DNA from 2 places in the Paenibacillus sp. J22TS3 genome. Region 2 is predicted to be linked to the other one. Evidence: predicted binding sites of a transcription regulator. Region 2 holds the regulator's gene; the other holds the start of a gene.
What was found. The regulator NrdR, encoded in region 2, represses ribonucleotide reductase genes. The targets are predictions, from matches to a motif close to AACACNATATATNGTGTT.

Region 1: KJS63_RS07955 (adenosylcobalamin-dependent ribonucleoside-diphosphate reductase) is a predicted target of NrdR. The motif match lies at 7,887-7,904, and genes of this name have one in related genera.

Annotation. Positions count from the first base shown of each region.
Region 1 is NZ_BOSF01000002.1:441,843-452,690, forward strand. Features, by position in the region: gene KJS63_RS07920 (cytochrome P450) at 43-1,275, shown strand; gene KJS63_RS07925 (divergent polysaccharide deacetylase family protein) at 1,417-2,352, shown strand; gene KJS63_RS07930 (N-acetylmuramoyl-L-alanine amidase family protein) at 2,339-3,040, opposite strand; gene KJS63_RS07935 (YqzE family protein) at 3,205-3,429, shown strand; gene KJS63_RS07940 (hypothetical protein) at 3,496-4,446, opposite strand; gene KJS63_RS07945 (YqhG family protein) at 4,795-5,877, opposite strand; gene KJS63_RS07950 (DEAD/DEAH box helicase) at 5,885-7,627, opposite strand; gene KJS63_RS07955 (adenosylcobalamin-dependent ribonucleoside-diphosphate reductase) at 7,965-10,745, shown strand.
Region 2 is NZ_BOSF01000002.1:64,298-75,145, reverse strand. Features, by position in the region: gene aepY (phosphonopyruvate decarboxylase) at 1-649, opposite strand, end outside; gene aepX (phosphoenolpyruvate mutase) at 649-1,548, opposite strand; gene KJS63_RS06260 (YheC/YheD family protein) at 1,591-2,319, opposite strand; gene KJS63_RS06255 (hypothetical protein) at 2,533-2,721, opposite strand; gene nrdR (transcriptional regulator NrdR) at 2,747-3,217, opposite strand; gene KJS63_RS06245 (alpha/beta-type small acid-soluble spore protein) at 3,330-3,560, shown strand; gene KJS63_RS06240 (lytic transglycosylase domain-containing protein) at 3,626-4,189, opposite strand; gene coaE (dephospho-CoA kinase) at 4,186-4,782, opposite strand; gene mutM (DNA-formamidopyrimidine glycosylase) at 5,015-5,866, opposite strand; gene polA (DNA polymerase I) at 5,934-8,600, opposite strand; gene phoU (phosphate signaling complex protein PhoU) at 8,719-9,378, opposite strand; gene pstB (phosphate ABC transporter ATP-binding protein PstB) at 9,400-10,155, opposite strand; gene KJS63_RS06210 (methyl-accepting chemotaxis protein) at 10,347-10,848, opposite strand, start outside.

The DNA.
Region 1 (10,848 bases), 380 kb from region 2:
AAAGCGCTGATTCAAGATCAAGCAGAGGAGGAGTAGCCTTAAATGTATAAAGAAGTGATTTTTTTGGATACTATTACTCAATTCAAGACCAGAGCCGAACAGTTTTTTCCTATGGAATGGTATAAGAAGATGTTAAATGAGCACCCGGTTTATTACCATCAGGAGACGGATACGTGGAATGTTTTTCGTTATGATGATGTCAAAAGAGTGATCAGCGATTATGAATTTTTCACTGTGGAGGGCAATAGAACCACCATAACCGTCGGCACCGGTAATAAAGAAGGGGCGGTTCCAGAGAAAATTAGCCTTACAAGCGTAGACCCGCCCCGGCATCAAAAGTACCGCTCGCTCATGTCGGCTGCTTTTACACCACGAAGCCTGAAAGCTTGGGAGCCGCGCATCCAAGAAGTGGTTCAGAACCTCATCAATGACATTCCGGATAACGGTGTGACAGACATCGTGCAGTCACTTGCCAGTCCGCTGCCAGCCATCGTGATGGCCGATTTGCTTGGTGTTCCATCACATGATTATCATCTATTCAAGAAATGGGTGGATGTTCTGTTCCAACCTTACAGCTTGGAAGACGAGCAGGAGATTCAGGCCAAGAAACAGATAGCGGCCCAGGAGTATTTCGAGTATCTATACCCTGTTGTTGTTCAGAAGAGATCCAATCCCTCCGATGATATTATCTCGGATTTGTTGAAGGCAGAGCTTGAGGGAGAACGTTTCACCGATGATGAGGTCGTTCGCTCAACCATGCTGTTATTGGGAGCGGGCATTGAGACTACAAGTCACATGCTCTCCAGTACTTTTTATTCACTCTTATATGATGATAAGATTCTGTATGAGCAATTAAGAAACACTCCGGAACTTGCCGCCAATGCTGTGGAAGAAATGCTTCGTTACCGGTTCCATATTTCCAAACGGGAACGTACCGTGAAGCAGGACAATAATCTTCTAGGTGTTCAAATGAAAAAGGGGGATGTTGTCATCGCCTGCATGAGCTCGGCTAATGTAGATGAGCATATGTTTGAAGATCCGTTCACCCTCAATATTCATCGCAAAAACAACAAGAAACATCTTACCTTTGGAAATGGGCCTCATTTTTGTTTGGGAGCACCCTTAGCCAGATTAGAGCTTACCATCGCTTTAACGGCATTTCTTCAAAAATTTTCGCGGATCGAACCAGTCCCTGATTTTGATCTGGAGAACAATCTGGTGGCTTCCGCACCAGGCCAATCCCTGATTCACCTTCCAATGAAAGTGATAAGTTAACAACGAGGTCAACCAGTTCAGCTGGTTGGCCTTTTTCACTTCAGAAATGAGAACCTGAACCTCCCTTGATTGGCATACATATTTAGCTCCCCAACCTCACACAATGAAGAAACAACTTGTTTAGCTAAGGAGGGGCGGAATATGGACAGGAGAATGTTCAGGACAATTGGGAAGAAGACTGCCCGTGTGCTTACAGCAACGTTATTATGCGGGTTGGCTGCCGCTTCGTTTCAACCTGAGGTTAAAGTGCAGGCGGCCGGCCTCAGATCAATGCAGATTACCTTGGATGGGGCTGGAAAAACCGCAAATCCCGCAAATCTCGGAAATCCAGGAAATCCAGGATCGGTCAAAAGCCCGGAGGTTCACCAGCCTAAGAAAAAACTTGCCGTCATCATTGATGATCTGGGCAACAATATGGCCGGTACGGATGAAATTCTCAGCATGCCGGTCAAGCTGACGGTGGCCGTTATGCCTTTCCTTCCTTCCACCGAAAAGGACGCAAAGCGTGCCCATGAGCGGGGGTATGATGTGCTGCTGCATCTGCCGATGGAACCCAAACACGGAAGGCCCGAGTGGCTGGGCCCGGGGGCTATCCTGACAAGCATGTCTGATGCTGAGGTGCGAAAACGTGTTGAAGAAGCTATCGACAATGTTCCATTTGTTGTAGGGATCAATAACCATATGGGCTCCAAGGCAACTGCCGATGAACGGATCATGTCGATTGTGCTTGATGTATGCAAAGAGCGGGGACTGTTCTTTGTAGACAGCAAAACAAATTATAGATCAGTGGTCGGAAAGCTTTGTGCCCAAAGAGGCCTGCCACAGGTCAATAACCATATCTTTCTTGATGATGTTGCATCCATCCAGCACATCTCCAAACAGATTATGAAGGTGGCGGAGTGGCTGAAGGAGCATGACCACTGTGTAACGATAGGCCACGTTGGAGGCAAAGGGAAGAAGACTGCGGCTGTCTTAAAGCAGTCGATCGATAAGCTCAAACAGGAAGCGGATTTTGTTGGAGTCAGTGAGCTGGCTCGGGATCAGCCTCAGATTAACCCTGGGCTTATATTTCCGTAAAATACTCCATAATTCCCGCAGCGATAGCCTTGGCAATTTCCATCTGCCCCTTAGGGCGTGTGAGCATAGCCCGATCCTGCGCGTTGCTGAGGTATCCGGTCTCAACGATGACCGCCGGATAGGCGACATGATTAAGCAGGTAAAACGGTTTGCCGAGCATAGGCCAGGTGCGTGTATTGTAAAGCGGGTCCAGTGCATTCTGAATAGCTGAAGCCAACAGCGCACTGCGCCCTTCATTCTGATGAAGCACAACCGGACCCCGCTTGGCACTGTTGCGCCCCCAGTTCACATGAACACTGACCACAACGGATGTGGTCAGCTCGTCACTCAAGGCTTTCCGCTGCGCAAGATCACGCATATGACGGGAACGGCTCTTCAGCCAATGGTTATCGTCACTAAGCGCATAATCTTCGGACCGGTTAAGAACAGCCTGGTATCCTTTTGCCTTAAGAATCAGGTACAGCTTGCGGGAAATATCGAGGTTGATATCCTTCTCCAGTATTTCCTTGAATGAGGTCCCTCCGTCAATTCCGCCGTGACCAGCATCAATGAGGATGATGGGCTCCGGAAAGGCATGTCTTGCCAGCCTGTCCATTTCATCGGGACGGGTTTCTTGTGCTGATGCAGGGAACGCCGCGGAAAGGGTAAGAAATTGTATAGCCATAATAACCTGAAGTATCTTCTTCATGAATAATCACCTTTAGGATTGGTTTCTTTTGCCTTTGTCTTAGGTTTCCCGTTTAGAAATCATGCATGCAAGTCAGCAGCAAAAAATTCAGGAATAAGAAGTGCAATTCGGGCGCACAATAGAGGTAAGGAGATGATTGTCCTTATATAGAGGAGGGATTGTTCATGGCCAGCGGCGATGAACTGGTTAAGATCATTACCGAGAAGGTTGTATATGTGATGGAGACTCCCAAGGAAATCCGGCGGCAGCAGCGTCCTGCCCGGGAGCCCTGGAGCCGTAAGTGGTTTGGAATGCTTCCTTTCGCCATCGGGATGTGGTGGGAGAGCGAGCCGCTGCCCCTTCTGAAGGAACGGCGGAAGAAATCTTCGACCCGTAATGATATCAATTGATGGCATAAAAAAGCTGAGCCCATTCATTTCAAAGGGGATCAGCTTTTTGTCGTTCCTGCCTATAGTTTAGCTGCCGTCTGTCTCATAAAATTCTCCCATCTGCTCAAGGACAGGAAGAGCAATCCAGCGGCTTAGAGATCCTGATTTGGAAAGGATATAAGTGCAGTCCCTGATCGTGTCATCTCCAGCCCAGCGCTGAAAACCGTTTACCGGCAGGGAGATGGAATAAGTACGATCACCACCCCGTGAGGCGTAGACCAGCCTTTTTTTCTGTTTAAGCACAGCCGTAATGGCGCCTGTCTTCAGCTGGAGGGGCTTTTGGACCATCCAGGTCAGATTCTCATAAGTATTAAAGGCACGGCTCGTAATCACAGTTTTGTCAGGTTGTTTCAACTTATGGCTGCTGTTAACAAGCTTCGGTGAGGTCAGGGATAACGGGTTATTCAGCTGTCTGGCCCAGCTTGCGTCTGATTCTGGCAGAAGTTCCCCGCTTACGGCATCAAAATATTTAGAAGGCAGGCCGGCCGCTTTGGGAACGGCCTTCCACTCGGCTAGAGCAGGTCCCGCATATCTCATCTCCACTTCAAAGCTCCCAGACTGCCCTTGGCTTCTTAGGGAGCTGAGCATCTGTTCACGGCTCTTCTCGGAGAATAACGGGTCTGACCCAAGCCCATATTCAATTAAGGCATAACCTCCATGCGGGGCTGCTCCAATAATTAAATACCCGCTGGATGCCGGGGAGGTTCCCTCCACGATCACCATCCAGGAATGGGTGCCTGGTCCCAGCGGCTGAGTGTACAATCTAGCCCCCGCCCAATCCCGGAACGGGTCCTGGCTGGACAGATTTTTGATCATTTTCTGTGCGAATTGCTCCACTTTTTCAGGAGCGGTGGCAATGTTGGCTAATTCTGCAGCAGCATTAGCGTATGCAGGAGCAGCGAACAAAGTCTCATGGCTTGACAGCACCAGCGACAAGAGTAGACTCGTGCGGAGCAGCCGGCATAGTCGGTTCTTCATAGGGGCACCTGCCTTGATAGAGTAGTGAGCTTGTCCTCGGATTGACCTATATAAAATGAACTTTAAAAATTAACCTCTCACAGCGGAGAGGGCGAGTGATTCTGAAGAAGCGGAGCGTCCGGCTTTGTCTCCGAAATGCCCCTACTTGGATATCTAGTTCAAGCAATACGGAGACAACAGCGGCCTTAAAGAAAAGAACACTCGGCATCGCAGCGCTCTAAAGGGTAACCTTTATTAGTTCATTTTATATAGTGAAATAGATGCATTTATTGTAGCCAAGCCTGCCTCAGAAGGCTGTTACAACCTGTCGGGACAAGCTTGTCAGCGGCGTTCTATTTTTGCGGTCTTTTAGCGATACCGGTCTATTTGTCTTAATGGGTCCGGACGGAGATGAAAGATTCCGCAATTTATGGCGGAAACAAGAATGCGGGGCTCGTACTGCCAGCGTATTTCCTGCCGTCTGGCTTCATACTGCTCCTGAGCAGACAGCTTCTTCTCGGGGTCTTCCTCAAGCAGCAGATCTTTGTAATAAGCGTCAATCAGCTCCAGTTCCTCCTGGAGCCGGTTATGGGCTTCGATGGCCCAGCTTGAATCAACCGCATCCAATCGGCTCATTAACGCCTGCTCCAGAGCTTCCCGCCCCTGATCCAGACTGAGGCTGGTGGGCTCAATATGAATATTCTCCGGCAATCTTGGCGTCAGGTCCCTACCCTCGAGCCGTTCACGGAAGTGAATATCAATTCTGCCGCTGGACAGTGAGACGCCGATGAAGTGCAGCTCCTCGCGTTTCATATCACAAGCGAACTCAGCTTTGAAGCACACGCCCAGCCAGGGCTCATAAGCGGCAGGGAAGAGGGTGACCCGCTGCCGCTGGCCAGGGTCTTCAAACAGGTAGACACAGCTGCCTCCGCGCTTCGCCGCTGAGAAGATTGAATTCAGCCGGGGGCTGCCGAAATGCAGGTGTTCCCGTTGAATTCTTCCCGGACCTACGTTCGGGAGCGGCCGGACCACACCGAAGTAACGCCCTAAGATGCTGTCTTCGGCTTGGGGAGCCGAGGCGGGCTGGACCCATCCTGATGGTGGTCCTGATGGTTCTGATTGGGGGCCTGATACGGCTCCCGATGATCTTACAGGCTGATTCAGCTGGGCATGAAGCTTGCTTCGCCGCTCTTGTTCCGCATTCTCCGATTTCAGGAGCTCAGCCGCATCGTACTGTTCAGGATCGAAGACGAACAAGAAAGACATTGTCTCCGGCTCCGTCTGTGTACGCTCAATGAATCCCCAGTAGAACGGCCGTCCGGTCAGTTCCTTGTCGGCTTCAGGAGAGAGCTTCGTTGTGACGTGATAGGGGGATTGGTCTAGAATCTGACAACCTGTGGTCTGAAGGTAGGTCAGCACATAATCCCGGATTTGTTCCGTTGTCATGGTCATAACGGTCTTAGCCTCCTAAGAGCTGCTCCAGATTTCCCTCTTCTTCTTGGGGATCTCCGGCGCTAATCACTTCTTGTTTGATCGAATCCAGGGACTGCCCAAGCGACTCCACCTGCTTCCTGAGCTCCTCATCGCTCTCAGACTCCAGCATGATCTTGTACAAGCTTTTCTCCAGTGAGTGCTTCTTCTCAAACCGTTCGAGGATGACATCCAGGCTCCCGATGACGGTCTCGAACATGTTGATCTTCTCATGCAGAAGATTCAGGATATGTTCTTCAATCGTTCCGTTTGTGGACAGGTTGTAGATCCTGACATCGTTTTGCTGGCCGAGTCTGTGAACGCGCCCGATCCGCTGCTCAACACGCATGGGGTTCCAGGGCAGGTCAAAATTGATCATGTTGCGGCAGAATTGCAGATTGATGCCCTCTCCGCCAGCTTCGGTAGCGATCATTACCTGGGATTTCCCCCGGAACAGATCCATCATCCAATCCTTCTTGCCCCGGTTCATCCCGCCCCGGTAAGGAACTGCGGACAAACCGCGGTCCCGGAAATAGTTGAGCAGGTACTCCTGGGTGGCCCGGTATTCCGTGAACACGATCACCTTCTCATTCATCTCCCGGATAAGCTCCATGGTCTTCTCCGCTTTGGTATTCTCTTTGATAGCCTTGATGACATGAACCAATTCCCAGATCTGGTCTCTGACCGGGGAATCGGGGGCCAGCTTCTTGGATAAATTCACCAGTGTGACGAACACTGCATCCCGGCTGCTGCATACTTCCCGCTGCAGTGTAACGAGGGAGAGCATGCTGCTGAGATTGCCGCCGGACGCCTGGTATTGGCCCTTAATGAAGGAAGTAACCCCGTCATACAGCGCTTGTTCCTCTGGAGAGAGTTGAAGCGGCACATTGCGAACTATGCGCTTGGTGAAATTAAGCTGTCCATCCCCGCGCCGGTTGCGGATCATAACCTTGGCGAGTTCACCTTTAAGCTGGTCCTCATTCTTGACCACCCGCTTATCTACCACAAAATTCGCCGAGAAATCCCCCTGCCGGCCTAGCTGCCCGGGCTTAAGCAGGGTAATAAGATTAAACAGCTCATCCAGATCATTTTGCACAGGTGTGGCAGTCAGCAGAAGACAGTATTTTTTGCGGAGCTTCAGCATGAATTGGTAGTTGGTGGTCTTCTTGTTCTTCAGTTTATGGGCCTCGTCGACAATGACCAGGTCATATTCCTGACCCAGCAGAATTTCCTTGTGGGGATCACGTTTGGCTGTATCCATAGAGGCGACCACAATATCGGACTGCCAGGAGTGCGCCTTCTTCTGGGCGGTTGCCGTGATGCCGAATTTGGAATTAAGCTCTCTGACCCATTGCAGCACAAGGGAGGCCGGGACCAGGATGAGGACTTTGCGGACAAGCCCGCGGATGAGATATTCCTTGAGAATGAGTCCTGCTTCAATTGTCTTGCCCAGGCCTACTTCATCAGCCAATATGGCGCGTCCCCGCATCTCGAACAGCACCTTCCTGGCTGTATCCGTCTGATGGGGGAGAGGTTCAAGTCCATGCAGATGCTTCAGACACTGCATTTCTTCGAAATCTGTAACTAGAGCGGCCTCCTCAGACTGTATGGCTAGTGAGAACAAATCCCAGCTGTCCCATGGTCCTCCCTTGCCCAACCGGGTATCAAGCTGGCTGTACCAGGAACGGTCGAATTCCACTTTCGGGAGATCAGCTTCTCGCTGTGTATTCATGCTCTAGTTCCGTCCTTTCATAGATGCTCATTGATGCAGGGGCTGATGCTTAGTTCCCTGAGTCACGAGTACAAACCCAGGCCGTCTGAATTATAATGAGATGTAGGGTTAGTATGGACGAAAAAAAGCCTATTCATAACTTGTGAGAAACAGAGGAAGAATGGGTGATAGTCAAAGCTGTCTAGCGGTGCTCTTATCCGGGATTGAGGATATGACGAATATCACAATACTCCGATATGTGGTGTAGTATGATAATTGATGCTCAATATGTTGTGGTTTTATACCTATTTGGCTGTAAAGCTGATGAATTTATAAATGTTCAGGAGGTTGTTGCAAAATGAGTGGTACACTGCATCATCAACGTCTGACAGGCTTGAGTGAGAAAATATTTCTTGACCGGTATGCCTGGAAAAATCCCGATCCGAGTCATGCCGCGGTCGGTGATACTGTGCTGGTCTTGACTAAGGATGATCCTAAGTTTCCTACCAAGGAAGTCGGAGAAATCATCAGCCGGGAAGGCAGCAGAGCTACCGTGCTGACACGCAGCGGGGAGCAGGTCGTTACCGAGGTAGAGAAGCTTACCCTAAATATAGAGAAGACCCCTGAGGAGATGTGGGACCGGCTGGCCAAGGCGATGGCCTCGGCTGAAGCAACCCCGGAACTGCGGGAAGAGTGGGAGCAGCGATTCAGATATATTTTGGATGACTGGAAGCTTGTTCCCGGGGGACGGATCGCGGCAGGTGCGGGAGCGAGTGAAGAACTCACGCTGTTCAACTGTTATGTGATTCCGTCGCCTAAGGACAGCCGCGGTGGGATCATGGAGACCCTTTCAGAAATGACTGAAATTATGGCCCGCGGGGGTGGAGTGGGGATTAACCTAAGCTCCCTGCGGCCGAGAAGATCGGTAGTTAAGGGAGTTAACGGAACCTCAAGCGGAGCCGTCTCCTGGGGCGGGCTGTTCAGTTATACAACTGGCCTGATTGAACAGGGCGGGAGCCGGAGGGGTGCGCTGATGCTCATGATGAATGACTGGCATCCCGACATCCTTGATTTTATTACCGTGAAGCAGACGATGGGCCAGGTTACGAATGCGAATCTGTCCGTCTGCATCAGCAATGACTTTATGAATGCGGTTAAGCAAGACCTCGATTGGGAGCTGGTATTCCCGGACACGTCGGATGCTTCCTACACGGATACGTGGGACGGTAATCTGGAGAAGTGGAAAGAGGCTGGCGGCAAAGTTATTCACTACCGCACCGTGAAGGCGCGGGAGATCTGGGACATTATTATGGAGTCGGCCTGGAAATCCGCAGAGCCGGGAGTCGTATTCATGGAATATTACAACCAGATGTCGAACAGCTGGTATTTCAACCCGATTATTTGCACCAATCCTTGCGGAGAGCAGGGTCTGCCCGCTTGGGGGGTATGTAATTTATCCGCCATTAACCTGTCCAAGTTCTATGATGAGCAGCATCACGATGTTGACTGGGAGGAGCTGGGGCGTGTTGCGAGGGATTCTGTCCGCTTTCTTGACAATGTGATTGACACGACTCCTTATCATTTCGAGGAGAACGAGAGAAACCAGAAGAACGAGCGCCGGGTGGGGCTCGGAACGATGGGACTGGCGGAGCTGATGATCAAGCTGAACATCCGCTACGGAAGTCCAGAGTCCCTTGATTTTCTGGATCGTTTGTATGGATTCATCGCGCGGGAGGCTTATCTCGCTTCGGCGGAAATCGCGGGGGAGAAAGGGGCATTTCCAGCTTTTGATGCAGAGAAATATCTGCAGAGCGGGTTTATGAAGTCGATGGTGGAGACTTACCCGGAAGTGGGGGAGGCTGTGCGTGAGAACGGGGTTCGGAATGTAACGATTATCACGCAGGCTCCTACAGGAAGCACCGGGACGATGGTAGGCACATCAACGGGAATTGAGCCTTACTTTGCCTTCAAATATTTCAGACAGAGCCGGCTTGGCTTCGATGAGCAATTTGTGCCGATTGCCCAGGAATGGATGGATGCCCACCCGGGGCAGCCGCTGCCATCTTACTTCGTAACGGCTATGGATTTGTCCGCGGAGGATCATATCCGGGCCCAGGCCGCTATTCAGCGTTGGGTGGACAGTTCGATCTCCAAGACGGCGAACTGCCCGGCGGATTTTACAGTGGAGGAGACCAAGCGCCTCTATGAGCTTGCTTTTGACCTGGGCTGCAAGGGCGTAACGATCTACAGGGATGGAAGCCGGGATGTCCAGGTGCTTCAGACTGAGAAGAAGGAGGTGCCGCAACAGGCCGAGACAGCAGCAGCCAGCGGCTCTGAATCCGAGGGAATGGGGCTGAACGCCGATCAGAACCAGCTCCGGAAGGAGCAGGGTGAAGAAGCGGGTGCTAAAGCCGCAGCTGTAGAAGATCAACTTGAACGAATCATTGCCGAGAAAGCGGAAGGTCAGCGTTCCGAAGCGTCCGACCGGCTGATTGAGGTGGAGGGCTCGGGGATACAGAACCTGCTGCAGAGCGGACAAACTGTGGAGCTCAGTCCTTCGGGCAAACCGGGCTCCAGAGTCGTAGACAAGCAGTATAAGAGCCGCCCGCAAGTGCTGCGGGGCGCCACGTACAAGATGAACACCCCTTTTGGCATGGCTTATATTACGATTAATGACCTGGACGGCATTCCAGGGGAGATCTTCCTGAATGTCGGGAAGGCGGGCTCGGATGTGTTTGCCATGGCGGAGGCGCTTGGCCGGGTATGCTCTCTGTTCCTACGTTACGGGGATCACGGTCATAAGGTTGAGCTGCTGATCAAACACCTCAAGGGAATTGGCGGCTCCGGCGCGATCGGATTTGGCCCGAATCGGGTGGAATCCATTGCGGATGCGGTAGCGAAGGCACTAGAGACGCATGCCCAGCAGTCTTCATCAGAGAGCGGTGGCCAAGGACTGCCTGCCCCTGATGAACTCGTGGAACAGCTGCGGCATGAGCAGCAGGAACAGGCAGGGTCTAATGCCTCCGGCTTGGTCCAAAGCGCTTCCCGTGATTTATGCCCTTCATGCGGGTCAGCCTCGCTGATCAACATGGAAGGCTGCCGAACCTGCAGTAACTGCGGATACAGCAGATGCTCGTGAGCCATTGCAAAGCTTAATATATCAAGCAAGCCTCCTGAAAGTGTGTTGTAATCAGGAACTTCACTAATTGGAAGATGGCTTGTCATCTGGTTTGAATATGTAT
Region 2 (10,848 bases):
GCCCGGTTTTACCAGTTGTTGCGAGCTGTACAGTATTGTTGTCTTTCAACGAGTTAATTACAGACAATGCATCATACCTCGTAGGCATTTGATTGTCCGTGTGAGCAAGCTTTCTAACCTGGTTTAAGTGGACAGTGACTTGTTGTTTTTTCAAAGGCTCTTTGTCAAAGGTCCCTTTCTTAACAACAAAAAAGAACGCCCGATTCCGGGAAATTTGCTCATTAGCGAAAGCAAGTTGATTCTTAGCCTCCTCCAAATCGTTGGAGAGATACTGCCATTCCACATTCATTAAATTCAGCATCTGCGTTGTGATCCTGCCCATCAATTCATGCTGAGGCTCGTCAGGGATACCTGGTTCTCCGCGAAGGCTGACAAATCCAAGCAGCGGTATACGAAAAGGGTAAGTGAGGGAGGTTAATGGCGAAACGGCATTAGTCAGTCCTGAATTTTGCATAAGAACAACCGGCTTCTTTCCTCCTATATAAGCAGCGGATGCAATAGCAACCGCATCTCCTTCGTTAGCAGCAGCAACATAATCGCATTCATTGATGGCAAAATTGATCAGGCTTTTCAAGAAGGAGCATGGCACACCGCTAAAAAAAGTAAAACCTAATTTCCACAGCTCTTTGCCAAACAGCTTCGTATCCATTATATGCGCTCATCCAAATCCTGCTCCGACGATGGGAGATATTGTTCTTCCGCAGCTTCCAGCTCTTCTACTCCTTGAAGTCTGAATACTTCTTCAAGTGAAGCTACGTCCTTTTCAATTTGGACTAGGCTCTCATCCCGGTATATTCGGGCAGATATATTTTTCATGGCTTCAATGGAAGACCTCAAATTATGGTTGGCCCAAATAACAAGACTAATCCCCAACTCCTGAAACTTTGAGGTTGGAGTCATATAATACTTTGTAGGGACAATGACTACCGGCAATCGGCCTGCCCATTCCTTCATGAATGCTTCGATCTCAGCGATGTCCGATCTTTTGCTGTGTATCAACACGGCATCCGCACCCGCCTTCCGGTAGGCTTCTGCCCGCTTCAGCGCCTCTTCTAGTCCCCTCCCTGTAATAAACGCTTCCACTCTGGCCACAACCACAAAATCATCATCGTTTTGTGTATCTTTCATCGCCTTAATCTTTCCGGAGAACTCATCGATATCAGCCATAGGCTGCAGCTGACCGTTAATGAATGAATTCATTTTAGGGAATTGCTTATCTTCGATGCAAACGCCTGCTATATTGCGCTGCTCCAGCTTTTTCACAAGACGTCTTGCATTGTTGAAGTTACCATACCCCGTATCTCCATCCAACAAAATCGGAATGGAGGTGGCGTCACTCATAAATTCCAGAACATCTAAAACTTGAGTCCAGGAGGCTTCATTGTTATCCCTTACTCCCATCGCTGCAGAAATGGACAGCCCGCTAGCCCAGATTCCTTTAAATCCTGTCTCTTCCACGATTTTGGCAGACAGACCATTATGGGCCTCCATGATAAACTCCAGCTTTTTAGAATTGATAAGTTTTCTAAGCCGCTTTGTTTTTTTCATTGTGACTTTCTCCTCCCCCTCAAATATGGGCGGATTGGAAATCTACCCGCGAATAAGTTGCTTGTTACGCATAATCGTTCTGATCATGGTTTGATCGGGAAGTTGAGTAAACAACATATGACCGGGATGTGAATTAGCTTCAATGATCCAAATACGCCCTTTTTTATCTATAGCAAGATCAACACCTAACTCACGAATGGAATGCCGTTTGTTGATGATCTTGGCAATGGCGATGGATAGTTTGTTTATTTTACGATGATAGGCATCCACTTTCGATTGGTTATTCCCGGTTAGGCTTAAAAGTACTGTACTTAAAGGTGCGGCATGCCCTCCCTTAAGATAATTGGTTACGAATTTATGAGGTGCAGCTACACGGGCAGCGGTACCCGCAATCATCCATTTTCCCGCGGGCTTCTGTAAGTATATTCGGATATCAAAAATAACCCCATGATACTTCGCTAATCGAAGTCCTTTCTGCACCAAATAACGATGTTTAGTTTTGCGATAAGATTTTATTACTTTTAAGACAGAGTGAGATCCAACCACCTTCCGACTTGAACCACAACGAACCTCATAACCCTTTTTCAATCGCTTAGCCCGGATAATTCCGCTGCCACCACTCCCATGATTAGGTTTTATGAAGACAGAGGAATATGCTTTCAACATCCGTAAGGTCCTTGAATCCGTCATCCAGTGGGTTTCAGGTAAATACCGGCGCAAGACAGGATGCTTTAACATTTCTTTATGCTTCTTCATTTTTCCGATGGGCACAGACATCCCTCTTCTCTTTTGGGTTTTGTGCATGTAAAAGGATATTCATCAAATAACCCTATTGCGAGGGCCTCTGTCCATTTAGAAAATTAACCTACTCGACTTTTTTTTGAGTAAATCCAATACTACACGAACGTAATTCTCGATATGTACGGGAGAAAAATAAAACCCCGCCTAATGCTTAGGCAGGGTTTGCGCTGTTATTTTAGTGATTTACTGTCTAGCCCGAAGGCTCAGCTTCTGACTAATCTTAAGTCCGGCAAGTGCACCGGCTGCGCCGCATAGACTGACCAGAATTATCAGATCGTAAGATTGCCAGCCCAGCAGGAATGAGATTCCGCTGCCAAATGTAGTTCCAGCCAGGAATCCAAGTGATAATCCCACACTCTTCTCTGTGCCCATCTTAGAATTTCCACCTACATTCTTCTTAATCGTCCACTGCTGTATTTTTGGACAGCAGGCTCTTTAGCTCCTTCATAAACATGTTAATGTCTTTGAATTGCCGGTATACTGATGCAAAACGGACATAAGCCACCTCATCCACAGGATAGAGCTGCTCCATCACCAGCTCACCGATATAGCGGCTCTCTACCTCAGCAATGGCCGTGTGGCGAAGGGATCTCTCCACCTCCGATACGATCGATTCAAGCTGCTCTACGGACACCGGACGCTTCTCACAGGCCCGGATCAGCCCGCGCAGCATCTTCTCCCTGCTGAATTCTTCTCGGCTCCCGCCTTTCTTCACAACAATCAGAGGTGTCTCCTCAACCATCTCAAATGTCGTGAACCGGCGGCTGCACTGCTCACATTCTCTTCTACGGCGAATAGAACGATTATCGTTGGCCGGCCTTGAATCCAAGACCTTGGTGCCTAAATAATCGCAGTAAGGACATTTCAATTCATCACTTCCCTCATCTTTAAGATTGCCAATAAATTCATTTTTATTTCCGTAATGATATTTGAAAATACGAGACATAATAGTTGTACCAACCGGAGGGAGGTGAACAACAATGGCTCAAAACAACAGCGGTGGAAGTCGTAATGATTTGGTCGTAAGACAAGCAAACGGAGCACTGGAGCAATTGAAATATGAGGTTGCTCAAGAACTGGGTATTAATTTTCCTCAAGACGGTTATGCAGGTAACCTGACTTCCTATGAGAACGGTTCAATCGGGGGTACTATTACCAAACGTCTGGTAACCCTGGCTGAGCAGCAACTGGCTGGTCAATTCCGCCAATAGTTCTTTAGATGAGGAGCATTGGACAGGGTTCTCCTGTTCAATGCTCTTTTCTATTCCAATAAAGCCTAGAACTCCTTGTAGAGATCCTGGTACTGCTCATAATAGTGAGCTACCCGCTGTACATAGTGTCTTGTCTCACCAAAAGGAATATCCTTGGACGTCTCCAGACGGCCATCCCACTTCCCGCTTTTGATCCAGCTCTTCACCTTCGTTGGACCCGCATTATAAGCCGCAATTACCGCAATTTCATTACCTTCGAATTGATCATAAAGAGACTTCAAATACCAGCTTCCGATCTGGATGTTCTTATCCGGCTCCTGCTTCAGGCTCTCCAAGGACACATCCGGCAGACCCGCCTTGCTGATCACCCATTTTGCGGTATCGGGCATAATCTGCATCACGCCAAGCGCGCCCTTGGACGATTCCTGGTTAGCCTTATAATTCGTCTCCACCCGAATAATAGCCGCAACCATGAATGGATCGATGTGATTTACCGCCGCATGATGCCGGATTTCGTCTTTATAATATATAGGATAGAATAGCACCAGCCACTTGGAGTTGAAAAAAATCAACACAATAAAACTCAGAAACAACAGAAGCAGCACCCTCTTCTTACGCAGCCACTTCATGATAATCCTTTTCCTAACCAAAATTGGTTAATCTGCTGCTCTGTATGCTCCAGCCCCAGACTATTGTCAATAACAATGTCAGCAAGCCTCTTCTTCTCTTCAATATCCATCTGCGCCGATATCCGTGCAAGAGCCTCTTCCCGGGTCAGATCATTGCGCTTCATAAGCCGGCTAAGCTGCATCTCCCGCGGGATGTACACTACCATAACCTCGTCAAAGGAATCTCCCTGGCCCGTCTCATAAAGCAGCGGAATATCCGACACAATAAGCTTTCCCGGGTGCTGGGACTCCAATGCCGCGGCTCTGCTCCGCATCTCTGCACGGATCGCAGGATGGGTAATCCCTTCGAGTACTTTTCTTTCTTCCTTATGGGCAAAAATATGCTCTCCTAACTTCTTACGGTTCAGTGTCCCGTCCGGGAGAAGCATCGCTTGTCCGAAATGCGCCACTACCGCGTCCAATACCGGATGACCTGGCAGCATCACTTCCCTGGCTACAATATCCGCATCAATCAGCAGCGCCCCACGTTTCACAAGCATTTGGGAAACTGTACTCTTCCCGGTTGCTATTCCGCCGGTTAGCCCGATATTCATTTCGTCACCTCTTTAATGCTTCTTCATTCCTATATAAAATGAACTTATGAAGGATACACTTCTAGGTCGCTTCGATGCCGAGTGTTCTTACGACCACTGTTGTCTCCGAAATCCTTGAAATAACTATCCAGTGGGGCATTTCGGAGACAAAGGCGGACGCTACGCTTCTTCAGAATCACTCGGCCTCTCCGCTGAGATCGGTTAATTCTAAAGTTCATTTTATATAGTAACTTTACTTCTTCTTATTGTTCTTAAGCTTCATGACCTGACAGCTTGGACAAAAATGGGTTCCGCGCCCCCCAACCACCGACTTCTCCACAGGAGTGCCGCAAACCACACAAGGGGCGGATTTGCGCCCGTAAATTTGCAGGGAATGCTGGAACATGCCCATCTCCCCCTGGCCATTTACGTAAGATTTGATGGAAGATCCGCCCGCTTCGACGGCCTCGGTCAAAGTAAGCACAATCGCTTCGTACAGCCGTTTTAGCTCATCCGTCTTCAGCTCTGAGCAGATTCTCTCTGGGTGAATTCCCGCCCGGAACAAGGCTTCATCTACATAAATATTCCCAAGCCCCACCACATATTCCTGGTTGAGCAGGGCGGGTTTGATTTTCGTCTTACGGGAAGCAACGGCCGCCTTAAATGCCTCGAAGGTAAACCCTTCATCCAGCGGCTCGAGGCCAAGCTTAGCCAGAGGTTTCTCGGTAAATTCCTCACCCGGATAGAACAGATGCATCGTGCCGAACTGGCGGACATCCTTGTATCTGAGCTCCGATCCATCGGTGAAGTGAAAAATGACATGGGTATGCTTCTCTACAGGTTCACCACTCTGGTAGACTCCGTATCTTCCCTCCATCCTTAGATGGGACACCAGCACGAGCCCGTCCATAATGATTCGCAGAAATTTCCCTCTCCGCCCTACCTCCAGTATAGTGTGTCCCTGAAGTTCAAGCCTAAACTGCTGGATATCGTCCGGCCGCTGAATGATCCGCGGCAGGGATACCGTTACATCCTGAATCGTCTTGCCAGTCACCAGTTGACTGAGTGTTCTTCTGACTGTCTCTACTTCCGGTAATTCCGGCATGATCTATTCACCTCGGTACTTCCTATTCTAACGGACTGGATATGGCCTGGGCATGGCGTTTAGACCTTTATTTCGCCTCATACCAGTTCAGCCCGCTGCTGACCTCCGCCTTCAGCGGTACAGATAAAGGCAGGGCTTTCTCCATCGTCTCCGGCACGAGACGGGTCATAATCTCCAACTCGTCCTCCGGCACTTCGAATACAAGTTCGTCATGCACCTGAAGCAGCATGCGGCTCTTCAGCTTATGCTCATGCAGCGTATCGTTCATCAATACCATAGCCAGCTTGATGATATCTGCCGCTGTGCCCTGGATTGGAGTATTCATCGCAGTACGCTCTGCGAAGGAGCGCAAATTGAAGTTAGACGCATTAATCTCAGGCAGATATCTGCGGCGCTCGAGCAGCGTCTTCACATAGCCGTCGCGCTTCGCTTCCTTAACGATATCTTCCATGTAGCGCCGGACTCCCTGGAACACTTCAAAGTACTGATCAATGAACTTGGCCGCTTCCTTACGGGTAATGTTCAGGTTCTGGGAGAGCCCATAGTCACTGATTCCGTATACAATACCGAAGTTTACCGCCTTGGCAGAACGCCGCATATTGGAATCCACGTGTTCCGCCGGAACGCCAAACACATCACTGGCAGTCTTCGTATGGATGTCCATATCGTTGACAAAAGCTTCCTTAAGCCGCTCGTCACCCGAAATATGCGCAAGCACCCGCAGCTCGATTTGGGAGTAATCGGCGGCCAGAATATGCCATCCCGGTTCTGATGGGACAAAGACCTTACGGATTTTGCGGCCCTCTTCCATCCGGATCGGGATGTTCTGGAGGTTCGGGAACTGGCTGCTAAGTCTGCCGGTGGCTGCAATGGTCTGCCGGTAATACGTGTGGACCTTGCCGGTCTCCGGCCGGATTTCCTTCAGCAGTCCCTCCACATAAGTGGACTGGAGCTTCGCCAGCTGGCGGTATTCCAGGATGGATTGCACGATATCATGGTAAGGGGCAAGCTTCTCCAGCACCTCCGCATCAGTGGAATAACCCGTTTTGGTCTTTTTAATCACAGGAAGCCCCAGCTTGTCAAACAGAATTTCTCCAAGCTGCTTCGGCGAATTAATGTTAAACTCCATACCGGCAAGCTCATAAATATGCTGTACCAGCTTCTGAATCTGGCCCTCGAACTCCTTGCCCAAGGCAGCAAGATCATCCCGGTTCACCGAGATTCCCTGCTTCTCCATATCCGCCAAGATTCGGGAAAGCGGCATTTCAAGCTCGAAGAACAAACGGTTCATCTCGTTCTTCTCCAGCTCTTCCTGCTGATATGGAATAATCCTCTGGGCAGCTGCAGCCTTATGGGCCAGATGTCCACTTAGCACTTCCACGTCCGGCACTTTATACTTTGCCCCCTTGCCGAACACCTCATCATCCGGCGTCAGGAACGGCAGACCATATTTGGAAGCCAGGCCGCTAAGGGTCTGATTGTTCTCCGTCGGATCAAGCAGGTAGGCGGCAAGCTGGATATCGAAGGAAGCCCCTTCAAACCGGATTCCATGCCAATGGAGCGCAAGATCCACCCGGTGCAGATCATATCCCCGCTTAGGCGTGCCTGAATCGGCAAGCCACGCGCGTACAGGCTCACCGGCTTCTTCTTTTATAAAATCAAAAGCAACATAGTAATGACGCTCCGAAGTGGAAAGAACCAGACCCACAATGTCCGCATGGTGCGGATTCTCCCCGTTCGTCTCGACATGCAGCACGTCGATTTCACTAAGCTGTGAGGCCAGTTCTCCTACAGTGCCTTCGTTCACTACAACAACCTCAAGCTGAACAGCTTCAGCTGTTTCATCTGAAGCTCCTTCGCCCTGATTCGCCCCAGCCGTGAAGGATAGACGCTCCAGCAGCGATTTGAACTCCAGCTTCTGCAGCATAGGAGCCGCTTTCTCTTCCTGAAGCCCGCCGAACACCATATCATCCCAAAGGTGCTCCAGCGGCACCTCACGGAATATGGTGGCCAGACGCTTGCTCATCCGCGCATCTTCAGCATGGTTAATGAGGTTCTCTTTCTGCTTGCCCTTCAGCTCATCCGTACGGGCCAGCACCTCTTCAACCGAACCGAACTGATGCAGCAGCTTCAGCGCCGTCTTCTCCCCGATTCCTGGCACGCCAGGAATATTGTCCGAGGTGTCTCCCATCAGCCCTTTCAGATCCACGATCTGGGCCGGAGTCAGGCCGTACCGCTCCTGAATTTCCTGGATTCCGTAAGGTTCAACTTCTGACACGCCCTTACGCGTCAAAGAAACCTTGACGTTATCGGAGACAAGCTGAAGCATATCCTTATCCCCGGTAACTACAACCACCTTGCGGCCGGACTCGTCCGCCTGTCTGCTGACCGTCCCGATAATATCATCCGCCTCATAACCTGGAAGCTCAAAGCGTGCAATTCCAAAGCTGTCCAGCAAATCCTTAAGAATAGGGAACTGTTCAGATAATTCCGGAGGCGTCTTCTCACGCCCTCCTTTATAGTCTTGATAGCCTTCATGGCGGAACGTTTCCTTGCCCGCATCGAAAGCCACCATCATATGTGTGGGTTTCTCTTCCTGAATCAGACGGAGCAGCATATTGGTGAATCCGTATACCGCATTCGTATGCATCCCGCTTGAGTTGGTCAGCGGCGGCATCGCAAAGAAAGCCCGGTAAATAATGCTGTTGCCGTCAATGAGAATTAATTTCTCCATACTGCACCTCGATCCTTCGTACTACGTTCTATCTCATATGATAACACAAGGGCTGTCCGATTAAGAAATTTAAAAAAGCACCGGATTTCTCCGATGCTCTTCCTTCCCTGCTATTCGATTACTGGTTCAAATCCGGCCGCTGCCCGGTGGCCAAATACACGGCGCTCTCCCCAATATTAGTTGCGTGATCCGCGATCCGTTCAATATAACGGCCTACCAGAGTCAGCAGCATCGCCTGCTGCACATTCTCAGGATTCGAAGCCATAATACCGTACAGGTCACGGATAATCTGGCTGTAGAGGTGATCGATTTCATCGTCATCCTGGGCCATTTTATAAGCTAGATCCGTGTTCTCATCCAGGTAAGCCTGCAGTGACTCCTCAATCATAATCCCTGCCAATTCCGCCATCCGCGGGATATCCACCAGCGGTTTGATTAACTCCTGCCCCTCAAGGCGAAGTGTAATCTTCGCGATATCAATGGACAGATCCCCCATGCGCTCAAGATCGCTGGAGATCTTGAAGGCTACGATAATCCGGCGCAGATCCTTCGCTACCGGCTGCTGGGTCACGATGAGACGGGACCCAATCTCCATAATCTGGTCTTCCATGTAATTCAGTTCAGCATCCCGCTTAATAATAACCTCCGCCTTGGCGGTGTTCGTGGTCTGAAGGGCTTCAATGGCCCCTTTCAGGGCTTCCTGTACGTGCTCGCCCATGGCGCGCAGCAAATTACGCAGTTCTTCAAGGTTCTGATCAAACTCTTTTCTCCGAATCATCCCTAAGATGCTCCCTTCTACTTAACCAAATCGGCCCGAAATGTAATCCTCGGTTCTTGAATCCTGCGGCGTGGAGAACAGCTTCTGGGTCTCATCCGCTTCAACAACTTCCCCGTTCAGGAAGAAGACGGTTCTTCCCGAGATCCGGGCTGCTTGATGCATGTTATGCGTTACCATCACGATCGTATACCTGTCTTTTAACTCTTGTACCAATTCTTCAATCTTCAGCGTCGAGATCGGATCGAGGGCAGAAGTGGCTTCATCCATCAGCAGGATGTCAGGCTGAACCGCAAGCGCCCTTGCGATACACAGACGCTGCTGCTGTCCCCCGGATAAACTTAAAGCGGAGCGTTTGAGGAAATTCTTAACCTCGTCCCACAGCACGGCCTGACGAAGACTCTGCTCAACGATTTCATCAAGCTCGGATTTGCTGCGGATGCCGTGAAGACGCGGTCCATAAGCAATATTGTCATAAATGGACTTTGGAAAAGGATTGGGCTGTTGGAACACCATACCGACCCGTTTGCGGAGAGCCTCAACATGAACGTCATCACTGTAAATGTCCGTTCCGCCGATCTTCACGGCTCCTTCGATCCGAGTTCCCGCGATCATGTCATTCATCCGGTTAAGCGTCCGCAGCAGCGTGGACTTTCCGCAGCCGGACGGTCCGATGAAGGCGGTGATTGCCTTCTCCGGGATGTCCATGGAGACATCCTTAAGCGCATGATAAGATTCATAGTACAAATTCAATTTCTCAATATTAATGATCGCTTCCATGTCACTTCTCCTTCAATTACGCCTCATAGGATAATAAGATAAAAGAAGCCCGCAGGCTTCGTTGTAAATTCGGATAATGTGGTTTCTAGTCAATACCTCATCATCTTACCTGTTTTGTGTTAAGACCAATGTACAGAATTGTAAACGCAGTGTAAAATTATCGGATTTTGCCGTATTCCGGCTTCCAAGGCTCACTCCTGCTCTATAGGCCCGGCAAGACGTTCCAGCTCCTTCATAACCTTATGCGCTCTTTGGGCAGCCTCGTCCGAGGACTGGTGCATTTCCCTGCCCCGCAGTTCAGCTTGATGCACTGCCTCCACCAGCGATTCAAAGGTGGTGTCCGCCTCCGCGACGTGCTCCCGGCTTCCCTCAACCTCTGCCGCAGAGGTCACGGCCATGGCTGCGGTCTCCCGGACCATTTCTCCGATCCGCTGCAGCGTCTTCCCGATTTCCTCCGAGAACTTCTTCGTCTGGGAGGACAAACTGCCCACTTCGCTTGCGACCACTGCGAATCCGCGGCCATGTTCCCCTGCATGAGCAGCCTCAATGGCCGCGTTCATCGCCAGGAGTCCGCTGCGGTCCGCAAGCTCGCGGATGCTGCCGGTAATCTCGGAGATTTCAACCGTCCGCTCCAGCAGCTCTTTGACCTGCTTCTCCTGACGGCTGGTGATGCTGAGCAGCCGCTCGAATGAC